Regions from separate parts of the Bacillus pfraonensis genome, predicted to be linked through region 3. Evidence: riboswitches for the same ligand, from Rfam matches in the RefSeq annotation. Region 3 holds a riboswitch; each other region holds the start of a gene.
The links. A riboswitch is a leader RNA that binds a small molecule or an ion and turns the genes downstream of it on or off. The one in region 3 is predicted to bind thiamine pyrophosphate.
Positions count from the first base shown of each region.

Region 1: it holds a riboswitch for thiamine pyrophosphate, as region 3 does, so the genes downstream of both, thiC (phosphomethylpyrimidine synthase ThiC) here and thiT (energy-coupled thiamine transporter ThiT) in region 3, are expected to answer to the same signal.
Region 2: it holds a riboswitch for thiamine pyrophosphate, as region 3 does, so the genes downstream of both, KFD70_RS25455 (MTH1187 family thiamine-binding protein) here and thiT (energy-coupled thiamine transporter ThiT) in region 3, are expected to answer to the same signal.

Region 1 covers NZ_JAHCDO010000003.1:331,999-335,284, forward strand. Annotated here, with positions in the region: gene thiC (phosphomethylpyrimidine synthase ThiC) at 1-1,198, opposite strand, end outside; TPP riboswitch at 1,616-1,731, opposite strand; gene lldP (L-lactate permease) at 1,964-3,286, opposite strand, start outside.
Region 2 covers NZ_JAHCDO010000039.1:9,711-12,996, reverse strand. Annotated here, with positions in the region: gene KFD70_RS25465 (ABC transporter substrate-binding protein) at 1-106, opposite strand, end outside; gene KFD70_RS25460 (ABC transporter permease) at 103-879, opposite strand; gene KFD70_RS25455 (MTH1187 family thiamine-binding protein) at 851-1,171, opposite strand; TPP riboswitch at 1,275-1,376, opposite strand; gene KFD70_RS25450 (cytochrome-c oxidase) at 1,508-1,888, shown strand; gene KFD70_RS25445 (anaerobic C4-dicarboxylate transporter family protein) at 2,124-3,286, shown strand, end outside.
Region 3 covers NZ_JAHCDO010000007.1:49,177-52,462, forward strand. Annotated here, with positions in the region: gene KFD70_RS08330 (PspC-like choline-binding domain-containing protein) at 1-464, shown strand, start outside; gene KFD70_RS08335 (class D sortase) at 633-1,253, shown strand; gene thiT (energy-coupled thiamine transporter ThiT) at 1,346-2,011, opposite strand; TPP riboswitch at 2,107-2,208, opposite strand; gene KFD70_RS08345 (FeoA family protein) at 2,408-2,635, shown strand; gene feoB (ferrous iron transport protein B) at 2,632-3,286, shown strand, end outside.

The DNA of each region.
Region 1 (3,286 bases), on a different contig from region 3:
TTTCTTTAATTAAATGCATTGGTACATGTCCTGGTCCTTCAATCATGACTTGAACATCATGCTTCCAAGCAATCTTCGTTAATTCTCCAAGTGTTTCAAGCTCAGAGAATTGCGCTTCATCATTTGCATCCGCAATCGACCCTGGACGTAATCCATCTCCTAGAGAGAAGGAAACATCGTACTGTTTCATAATTTCACAAATCTCTTCAAAGTGAGTATATAGGAAGTTTTCTTTATGATGGAATAAACACCACTGCGCCATAATCGAGCCACCACGTGAAACAATACCTGTTGTACGTTTTGCTGTAATTGGAATGTAACGAAGTAGCACGCCAGCGTGAATTGTAAAGTAGTCAACGCCTTGCTCTGCCTGTTCGATTAACGTATCACGGTATACTTCCCACGTTAAGTCTTCAGCGATTCCGTTTACTTTTTCTAGCGCTTGATAAATCGGCACTGTTCCAACTGGTACAGGAGCATTACGAATAATCCATTCACGAGTTGTATGAATATTTTTCCCTGTTGATAGATCCATGATTGTATCTGCGCCCCAGCGTGTTGCCCATGTCATCTTCTCAACTTCTTCTGCGATAGAAGAAGAAACTGCGGAGTTCCCAATATTCGCATTTACTTTCACGTGGAAATTGCGTCCGATAATCATCGGTTCTGCTTCTGGGTGGTTAATGTTTGCTGGTAAAATGGCGCGTCCTTCCGCAATCTCTTTACGAACAAACTCTGGCTCTACCCCTTCACGAATCGCAACATATTCCATTTCAGATGTAATAATACCTTTGCGAGCATAGTGCATTTGCGTTACGTTTGCACCTTCTTTTGCGCGAAGTGGTTTACGATCCATTTGCGGAAACACAGGTGTATGATTAGATGCAACTTTCACACCATCATCTTCCGGTTTCATTTCGCGTCCTTCATACTCTTCTACATCTCCGCGGTCAACAATCCAACCACGGCGTGGCGTTGGAATTCCCTTTTCCAACTCTACTTTGTACTCAGGATCTGTATATGGACCACTTGTATCATAAACACGAATTGGTGGATTTGGTACACCATTTGTATCGCTTTGTGCAATCTCACGCATCGGCACTTTCATACCTTCATGCGGACCATCAACATAGACTTTCTTACTCCCTGGTAAACTCGACTTCAATTCAATTTGCTTAGCTGAAACAGATTGCTTCATAATTTGTGTTTCCTCCCCTTTATCATTTCAGTTGAATCTAACTTGCTCAGAGTCTTGGGCCATCTTCTGGACAATTCGATTCTTACTTCAGCGGCTAGAATGGGCGGGGGCTTCGCTTCTTCCGCCGAGGCAAACTGCGCCTCTTCGGCTGAAGCTCCATCCCCCTCTCATTCTGAACGAGCCGCCTCCGCTTTTCTTGTGATCCAGCTTCGCCTCCTAGCCCTTCACATCTAAAAACCTTCCGCACAAGAAAGTAAAAAACACTTTCTGTACGGAAGAACTTTAGCCGTCAGGGCTAAACAGTCGGCTCCACTTTACATGTGACAAGGACGAGATTAAACTTGTGGCCAGCGCATGCCAAAATAAAAAGAGCCAGGTCCATAGTAAAACAAGGACCTGGCTCATAAAGACATCGTTATGTAAAGCCGTTAACTTCCCTACGCTGGTACGAGCCAGATCAGGTCCAGAGGGTTAAGAAGTTCTCGCACTTCTCTCTCAGCCCAAGCTTCTCTTGGGCACCCCTAGTTTATCACTGATTTAATTTTCAATACTTTCTTATCATACACGATAATCAGAAAAATGCAAACGAATGAATCTTAATTTTTATGTGTCGTTTTTTGTATGTTGGTCGATATCCTTTGTCGAATAGTCGATATGTTAGTAGTTTCCGCCGATATATTTAGAGAAACAGTCGATATATTTAAAAAATCGCCGATATCTCAAAAAAGATGCCCGCACGCGCCCGCCCGGGCATCTTTTTCTTATTTACGGTATCATCCAAGTTAAATAATAAGCTTGTACATATGTCATAATCCCAACAATGATTACGAAGAATAGACTATGTTTTACTGTGAAGCGGAATAAATCAGATTCTTTTCCCGCTAATCCTACTGCCGCACAAGCTATTGCAATCGATTGCGGAGAAATCATTTTACCTGTTACACCGCCTGTTGTATTTGCCGCAACAAGTAATACTTCTGATACGCCAACTTGCTGCGCTGTAATAGCTTGCAGGTTGGAGAATAATGCGTTTGCCGACGTATCTGATCCTGTTAAGAATACGCCGATCCAGCCAAGGAATGGTGAGAAGAACGGGAATAATCCACCTGTTCCTGCTAATGCTAACGCGAGTGTTGACGATAAACCAGAATAATTTGCGATGAATGCGAATCCTAATACGAAACCGATAGATAGAATTGGCATTTTTAATTCTTGTAATGTTTCTTTAAATGTTTCAACTGCTTGTTTTGCGCTCATTTTAAGTACAAGGATTGAAATAATACACGCAATTAAAATCGCTGTTCCTGTTGCTGATAGAATATCAAACTTTAATACTGCATCATAAGGCGTTGGTTTATTTACAATTGGTTCTGCCTTCATTACTAAATTGTGCAGACCTGGAATTTGAAACTTAAAGACAAGACTTTCCAACGCCCCGCCTGGAGCAAATAACGCTTTGAAGAATCCTTGACTCCAAATCACAACCATCACTGTCAAAATAATAAATGGTGACCAAGCCTTTACAACTTTTCCTGCCGTTAATTTTGGCATAGATGTCGCAGTTGTTGTCGCTGCCACTTCAGCGTTCGCTTGATTAGATTGATAAATTTCTTTCGGTTGCCATACTTTTAGGAATAATGCTAAACACACTAAGCTGACAAGTGCTGATGTAATATCCGGAAGTTCTGGTCCTAAAAACGTAGCTGTAATAAACTGTGTAATTGCAAATGAACTACCTGCTACAAATAATGCAGGCCATGTTTGTTTAACCCCTTTGAAGCCATCCATTAAAAATACGATAAAGAACGGAACAAATAATGATAAGAATGGTAATTGATGTCCTGCCATTTGTCCGATTTTATGAGCATCAATACCCGTTACTTGCCCCGCAACTGTAATCGGAATTCCCATTGCTCCGAACGCTACCGGCGCTGTATTTGCAATTAAACAAAGTCCAGCCGCATATAACGGATTTAAACCAAGACCTGCAAGAAGCGCTGCCGTAATTGCTACCGGTGCACCAAATCCAGCTGCCCCTTCCAAAAATGCACCAAATGAAAAACCAATTAAAATAACGAGTAAACGATG
Region 2 (3,286 bases), on a different contig from region 3:
TTACTTTCTTTTCTTTATCTGCACTCTCTTCTTTCTTCGCTGCATTACAACCAACCACGCCTACCGTTAGCAGCGCTGCTAGCATCACTTTTAAGCCTTTTTTCATTTTTTGTCGTCCTTTCTGTATATCCATGGTGCTGTTAGTCTTGCCATAAATTCTACGATAAAATACAAGAGTAATGTCACCATTACGATAATTGCTGCAATGCCAAATACACGAGCTGTTAAAAAGGATTTTGTTGCACGCGTAAGCATGACACCTAATCCTTCACTCGCACCAAGCCATTCCCCAATAATCGCTCCCATCACGCTATATGTAACGGCAATTTTCAGCCCAGAGAAAAAGTATGGGAGCACGGCTGGAAATTTTACCTTTTGATAGATTTGCCATTTGGTTGCACGCATTGTTTGTAATAACTTAAGCATGTTTTTATCTACTGTTTGAAAACCTTCTAAAATACTGAGAGCAATCGGAAAGAAACAAACAAGAATAACGACCATCACCTTTGGAAGCATTCCATATCCAAACCAAATAATAAATAAAGGTGCTAGCACGACAATTGGAATGGTTTGTGAGATAACCAGTAACGGGTTAATTAAAATGCGAAATAACGGAATAACATCCATAATAATTGCAATACTTGTTCCAAGTAAAATCGCAAAAAATAAGCCAATGATAACTTCTTGCAGTGTTTGCATTGTATTTGGTAACAATAAATCTTTCATTCCAATCAACTCTTGAACGATTGCAGAAGGTTTCGGTAAAATCCACGGTTCAATTCGAAATAATGAAACAGATCCTTCCCATATAGCAATGAGAAGGATAAGCCAAATCGTTGTAATTGTTATATTAGATCGTTTCTGGTTTTTCATATTCATCACGGTACTTCCAAACTTTCTCATCAATCGTTACACCAGTACTTGGACGATAATGAATTTTAATAGAAGTAATCACTTCTTCTGCTCCAGCATCGACACAAGCCTGTTGCGCACGCTTAATGACATCAAGAAGCACGTCTAATTCTCCTTCCAGCGTTGTTTCCATTGCACCTACTTCGTAACGAACACCAGATTGTTGCACGACTTCAATTGCCTTATCAACAACGGAATATACATCTTTGTTTTTCGCTTGTGGTACAACTGAAAATGAAATGGTAACTTGTTGTGACATACTAAAATCCCCCTTGCAAAATGTTGTATAAAAAAGAAAAGGCTTTCCTGCAAAATTCGCAGGAAAGCCTTGTATGCAAGTTATTATACAATAACATGTGCTTACATCACTTTAAGTAACTCCCTACGCTGGCATTATCCAGATCAGGTTGAGGGTCGATGCTTTCTTACATCCTCTCAGCCAATTGGCTCCCCGGTCTTAATTCGTTTTCATTGTAGCATGATTTATTTTTTCAAACAAACAAATCCACATTTTTTTATAATATGATACTGCTTACAATCTATTGGTCATATATTTTATCATAGCAAAAATACAAGTATATTAAGGGGGGTAAAAATGGGAATTCGTTTCATTCAAATCTCTTCTATTTATTTTGTCATCGGTGTTTGTATGGGATTATTCATGTCAATTTCATCTAATTTCAAATTGACCGCAGTTCATGTGCATGTTTTATTACTAGGATGGACTTCTATGATGATAGCTGGTATTTTATATTATATTTTTAAAGAAGCCGGCACCTCAAAACTTGGTAAATTACATTTTTGGCTCTTAAATATCGGACTACCGATTATGATGATTGCACTTGCCTTTGAAATTTACGGTTACCATGCAGCTATCCCTTTTGTTGCTGGTGGAAGTATTCTTGTTGTTCTTTCCATTATTATCTTTACTATTAATATTTTTGTGCATATAAAAGAAAACAATAGCATTCTTTAAAAGAAAAAAGCAGAAACGAATAAACTCGTTTCTGCTTTTTTCTTTTCCTCTCTTAATATCCTCATTTCACATTTTCTTAAAATAATTTTACTAAATATAATGAATGTTACTTTTTATGTGTTATATAATAAAAAAGATTTATATAACAGCACTTCATTTGTTTAATTTAATAATTATCACTCAAATTAAATTATTCAAAAATATCTTACCATATGAATTTTGGAGGTATTTTATTATGTTTTGGCTACAATTTCTTACCTTACTAGTCTGCATTTTTATCGGTGCACGCCTTGGTGGAGTCGGCCTAGGAGTAATGGGTGGAGTTGGTATGGCAATCCTCGTTTTTGTCTTCCACTTACAACCTACCGCTCCTCCTATTGACGTTATGCTGATGATTTTAGCAGTCATTACTGCTGCCGGTGCATTGCAAGCTGCGGGCGGAATGGATTACCTTGTCCATCTTGCAGAAAAAGCACTTCGTAAAAATCCAAAGCGCATCACATTCTTCGCACCAATTGTAACTTATTTATTTACATTGTGTGCTGGAACTGGACACGTTGCCTATTCCGTACTTCCTGTTATCGCAGAGGTATCACGCGAATCAGGAATTAGACCGGAACGCCCGATGTCAATTGCCGTTATCGCTTCACAACAAGCAATTACAGCAAGTCCAATCTCTGCTGCAACTGTGGCTCTATTAGCAATGCTAGCTGATTATAAAATTACATTGCTAGATATTTTAAAAGTAAGTATTCCTTCTACTTTTATTGCTTGTATGTTAGCAGCTTTCGTTGCAAGCAAAATGGGCAAAGAGTTAAATAAAGATCCAGAATACTTAAAGCGTTTAAAAGAAGGTATGATTCCTAAACTTGAAGAAAAGAAAGAATTTATCGGTGCGAAAGGTGCCAAATTATCTGTTATTCTTTTCTTATTCGCAACTGTTCTTGTTGTTCTTCTTGGTTCATTCGAAGTACTTCGTCCAGGATGGATGATAGACGGAAAATTAGTTCGTCTTTCTATGCCAAATACAATCGAAATGGTCATGCTTACAATTGCTGCTCTTATTATTATCTTCTGTAAACCAAATGTAGAAAGCATTGTATCTGGAAATGTCTTTAAAGCCGGTGCTACAGCTGTTGTTGCAATTTTCGGTATCGCTTGGATGGGAGACACATTCTTTAACGGAAACTTAAATATGATTCAAGGATCCATTCAACATCTAGTAACAAGTGCACCATGGTTATTCGCTATTGCGTTATTTATCCTATCTATCTTACTGTATAGCCAAGCAGCTACAGTACGTGCTTTAATGCCTCTTGGATTATCACTTGGTATTTCACCAGCACTTCTCATTGCGATGTTCCCTGCCGTAAACGGATATTTCTTCATTCCAAACTA
Region 3 (3,286 bases):
CTGGAGATGCATGGTATTACTTTGATAAAGATGGAAAAGCTCATGAAGGCTGGTTAAGTTATAACGGAAAATGGTATTACTGTATAGATGGAATGATGGTGCAAAACGATTATGTTAGAGTAAATGGAAGAGATTATTACTTAGGTCAAGATGGTATTATGCAAACTGGTTGGATACAGGATGAAGATCGCTGGTTATATGCAAACCAAGATGGAGCATTTAAAACTGGTTGGTTAAAAGAAGGAAATAAGTGGTATTACATCCATCGTGGATTAATGAGAACTGGATGGGTAAGAACTGATACAGGTTGGTATTATATGAATTCGAATGGCACGATGAAAACAGGGTGGCTACAAGAGAGTGGAAAATGGTATTATTTAAAATCTGATGGTGCAATGGCAACAGGCAAACACTTGATTAATGGTACTTGGTATGTATTTAAAGATAATGGCGTTATGCTTTAAATATTTTGAATAAGAGGCTGCCGAAAGTAGTTGAATAGCTACTTTTGGCAGCTTTTTTGCTTTGTAAATTATCTTTGCATCTCGGATATATCTTATAAATACATGAGAAGTGGTGTTAAAAAGGGTATATAAGGAGAGAAATAATAATGAGGAATGGAGGGATTAAAGGTGACATTTCTAAATCGTATTGGAGTTGCCTTCATGATAATTGGTATTCTTGTTGGTGCTTATTACTCTTTTGAATGGTACAAAGGAAAAAGTTCGGCGCAAGATTTAACGATAGAAGAGGTCAAGCAGTTTGAAAGGATAACATCAAAAGACACTGCTACTGAAACAAATGCAAATTCTCAAGTACCCTCTTCTCAAATCCAACACAAAGAAGGAGAGAAAGTAGCTATATTAAGTATACCGAAAATCAAAAAGAAATTTTCGGTATACTGGGGGACGAATAATACTACATTGAAAAAAGGTGTAGGTATGTTTGTTAGTGATATGACAACAGTACCACCCCAAGGAGGACATACTGTATTAAGTGGACATCGTGATACTGTATTTACAGAATTAGGAGAGCTGAAAGAAAAAAATCATCTTATCGTGGAATATGATAATAAAATTTACTCGTATGAAATTCAAAAAATATGGATTACAGATGCTGATGATCGCACAGTTATTGTAAAGAAAGAAGCACCAACATTAACATTGACGACTTGTTATCCATTTGATTACATAGGCGATGCCCCGGATCGATATATTATTGAGGCAAAATTAATTGCTACTGATTCAAAATGAGATTACAGTATTTTTGTCTTTAGCTATTTAGAATGAGAGAATGTGAAATAGAGCATTGATATAACTCACTAAATTAAAAAGAAGAGCGCCATTTAAGCACTCTTCTTTTTTGTGTTTATATTATATACACCTGCACTTTTGAATAAGCGTGGCGCTGTTGTAAATAGAAGGAGTAATAATACTGTACATAAAGCGAAAGAAGCAAGCATCGTACTACCGTTAACAATCAATGAATAAAGAACAGCTGACTGTCCTGGCGGTGCGTATTTTCCAAAGAAGATAACACCGGCAATAAAGTGACAGAAATAACGTGCAAAGCTACCAACAAATGTAGCAAGGATAATATAAGCGACCACTTTTTTCCCCTGATTGTTTTTTGGTGAAGATTTATCTTTGCGACTACCTAGACTAGATGGTTCATTACTAGGACTGGATGTTCCAAGTGCTTTTTGAATGGGACGATAGAATAAACCGGCAAAGCCGACAAAAGCAAAGGCAACGAAGTACTCAATGAATGCTTGCACTGGCGTTAAAATATAAGCATCTCCGACTACAATTTGCAGCAGTCCCCAAATCAAGCCTCCTAAGAAAGCCGTTTTGAATCCCCAGCGGTAAGCGATAATAAAAATAGGAATCATAGCAAATGAAACAGAACCGCCTGTTGGAAGTTTAATTGATAGTGGTAAAATGTCGATGATCAAGGCAAAGGCTGCCAGGATTGCAGATTCAATCATCGCTTGTAAATTGGTGTTACGCATATTGTCATTCCCCCTAAATCCAAGTTGCACAAAAAAAGAATAATGTATCATAGGGAGATATGAAATACGTAAATAAAAAATGATGGGGTAGATGTATTTCGACGTTTGCACAATTCCTACGTTAGCATTAACTAACAGGTTCTAAGGGTCGGAATATTATATTCCCTCTCAGCAACGAGGCTCCCCCTGTGATAACGAGATTCTTTGATTGTTAGATTCATTGTAATTGAAATGGATGAGAATGGCAAATGGGTATTTATATAACGGAAAAAGTATGAAAATAGAATTGTTCAAAAATGTTAACAAATAGGTAGGGGAATGCTATAGTGAGTGATTCATGCAATATGATATAATTTATCTGAAAATAATTATCATTCTCTTTTGAGGAGGGGGATTATGAGTCTAGTTGACATCAAAATAGGTGAAAAGGCACTAGTGAAAAATATACAGGCGTTAGATAAGTTGTTAAAGCGGAGATTAGCTGCTTTTGGTCTTTCTGAAGGAAGTGAACTTCGTGTAAAACAAAAAGCGATGTTCAAGGGACCATGTACACTAGAATGCCGTGGGCAATTAATTAGTATTCGTCATTGTGACGCGAAAATGATAAAGGTGGAATTAGCGTGAATAAGGTTGCATTGCTAGGGAATCCGAACACAGGAAAAACATCATTATTTAATGCGTTAACTGGTTCCTATGAATACGTGGGAAACTGGAGCGGGGTAACGGTAGAAAAAAAGATTGGTAAGTTAAAGAATAAGCAAGGGACATTAATTGATTTACCAGGTGTATATGATTTAAATCCTGTCTCGCGTGATGAAGGTGTCGTTACAAACTTTCTATTAAAAGAAGAATTTCAACATATGCTGAATATTGTTGACTCTTCTCAATTTGAGCGCAATATGCATTTAACATTGCAACTGCTGGAATTTGGTAAGCCAGTTTCAATTGGGTTAAATATGATCGATGTTGCAAAGCAGCGCGGGATTGTTATTGATGTAAAAAGATTATCAGAAATATTAGGAGTAACGGTCGTTCCTGTTGTTGCGAGAAGCGGGAAAGGCTGTGAAGAGTTACTTGCTACTTTGCATGAGAGTGATAAAAAAGAGAAAAAGCCGTTCGTTCTTTCATATGGTGAAAAAATAGATGTAGGAATTGCAGAGATTATGGGATTTTTAACTAAGGAAAATTATGAATACCCAAGATGGCTTGCAATTCAATTTTTAAGCAATAATGAAGTAGTGGAACAAGAAGTGAGTAGATTACCGATTTATAAGG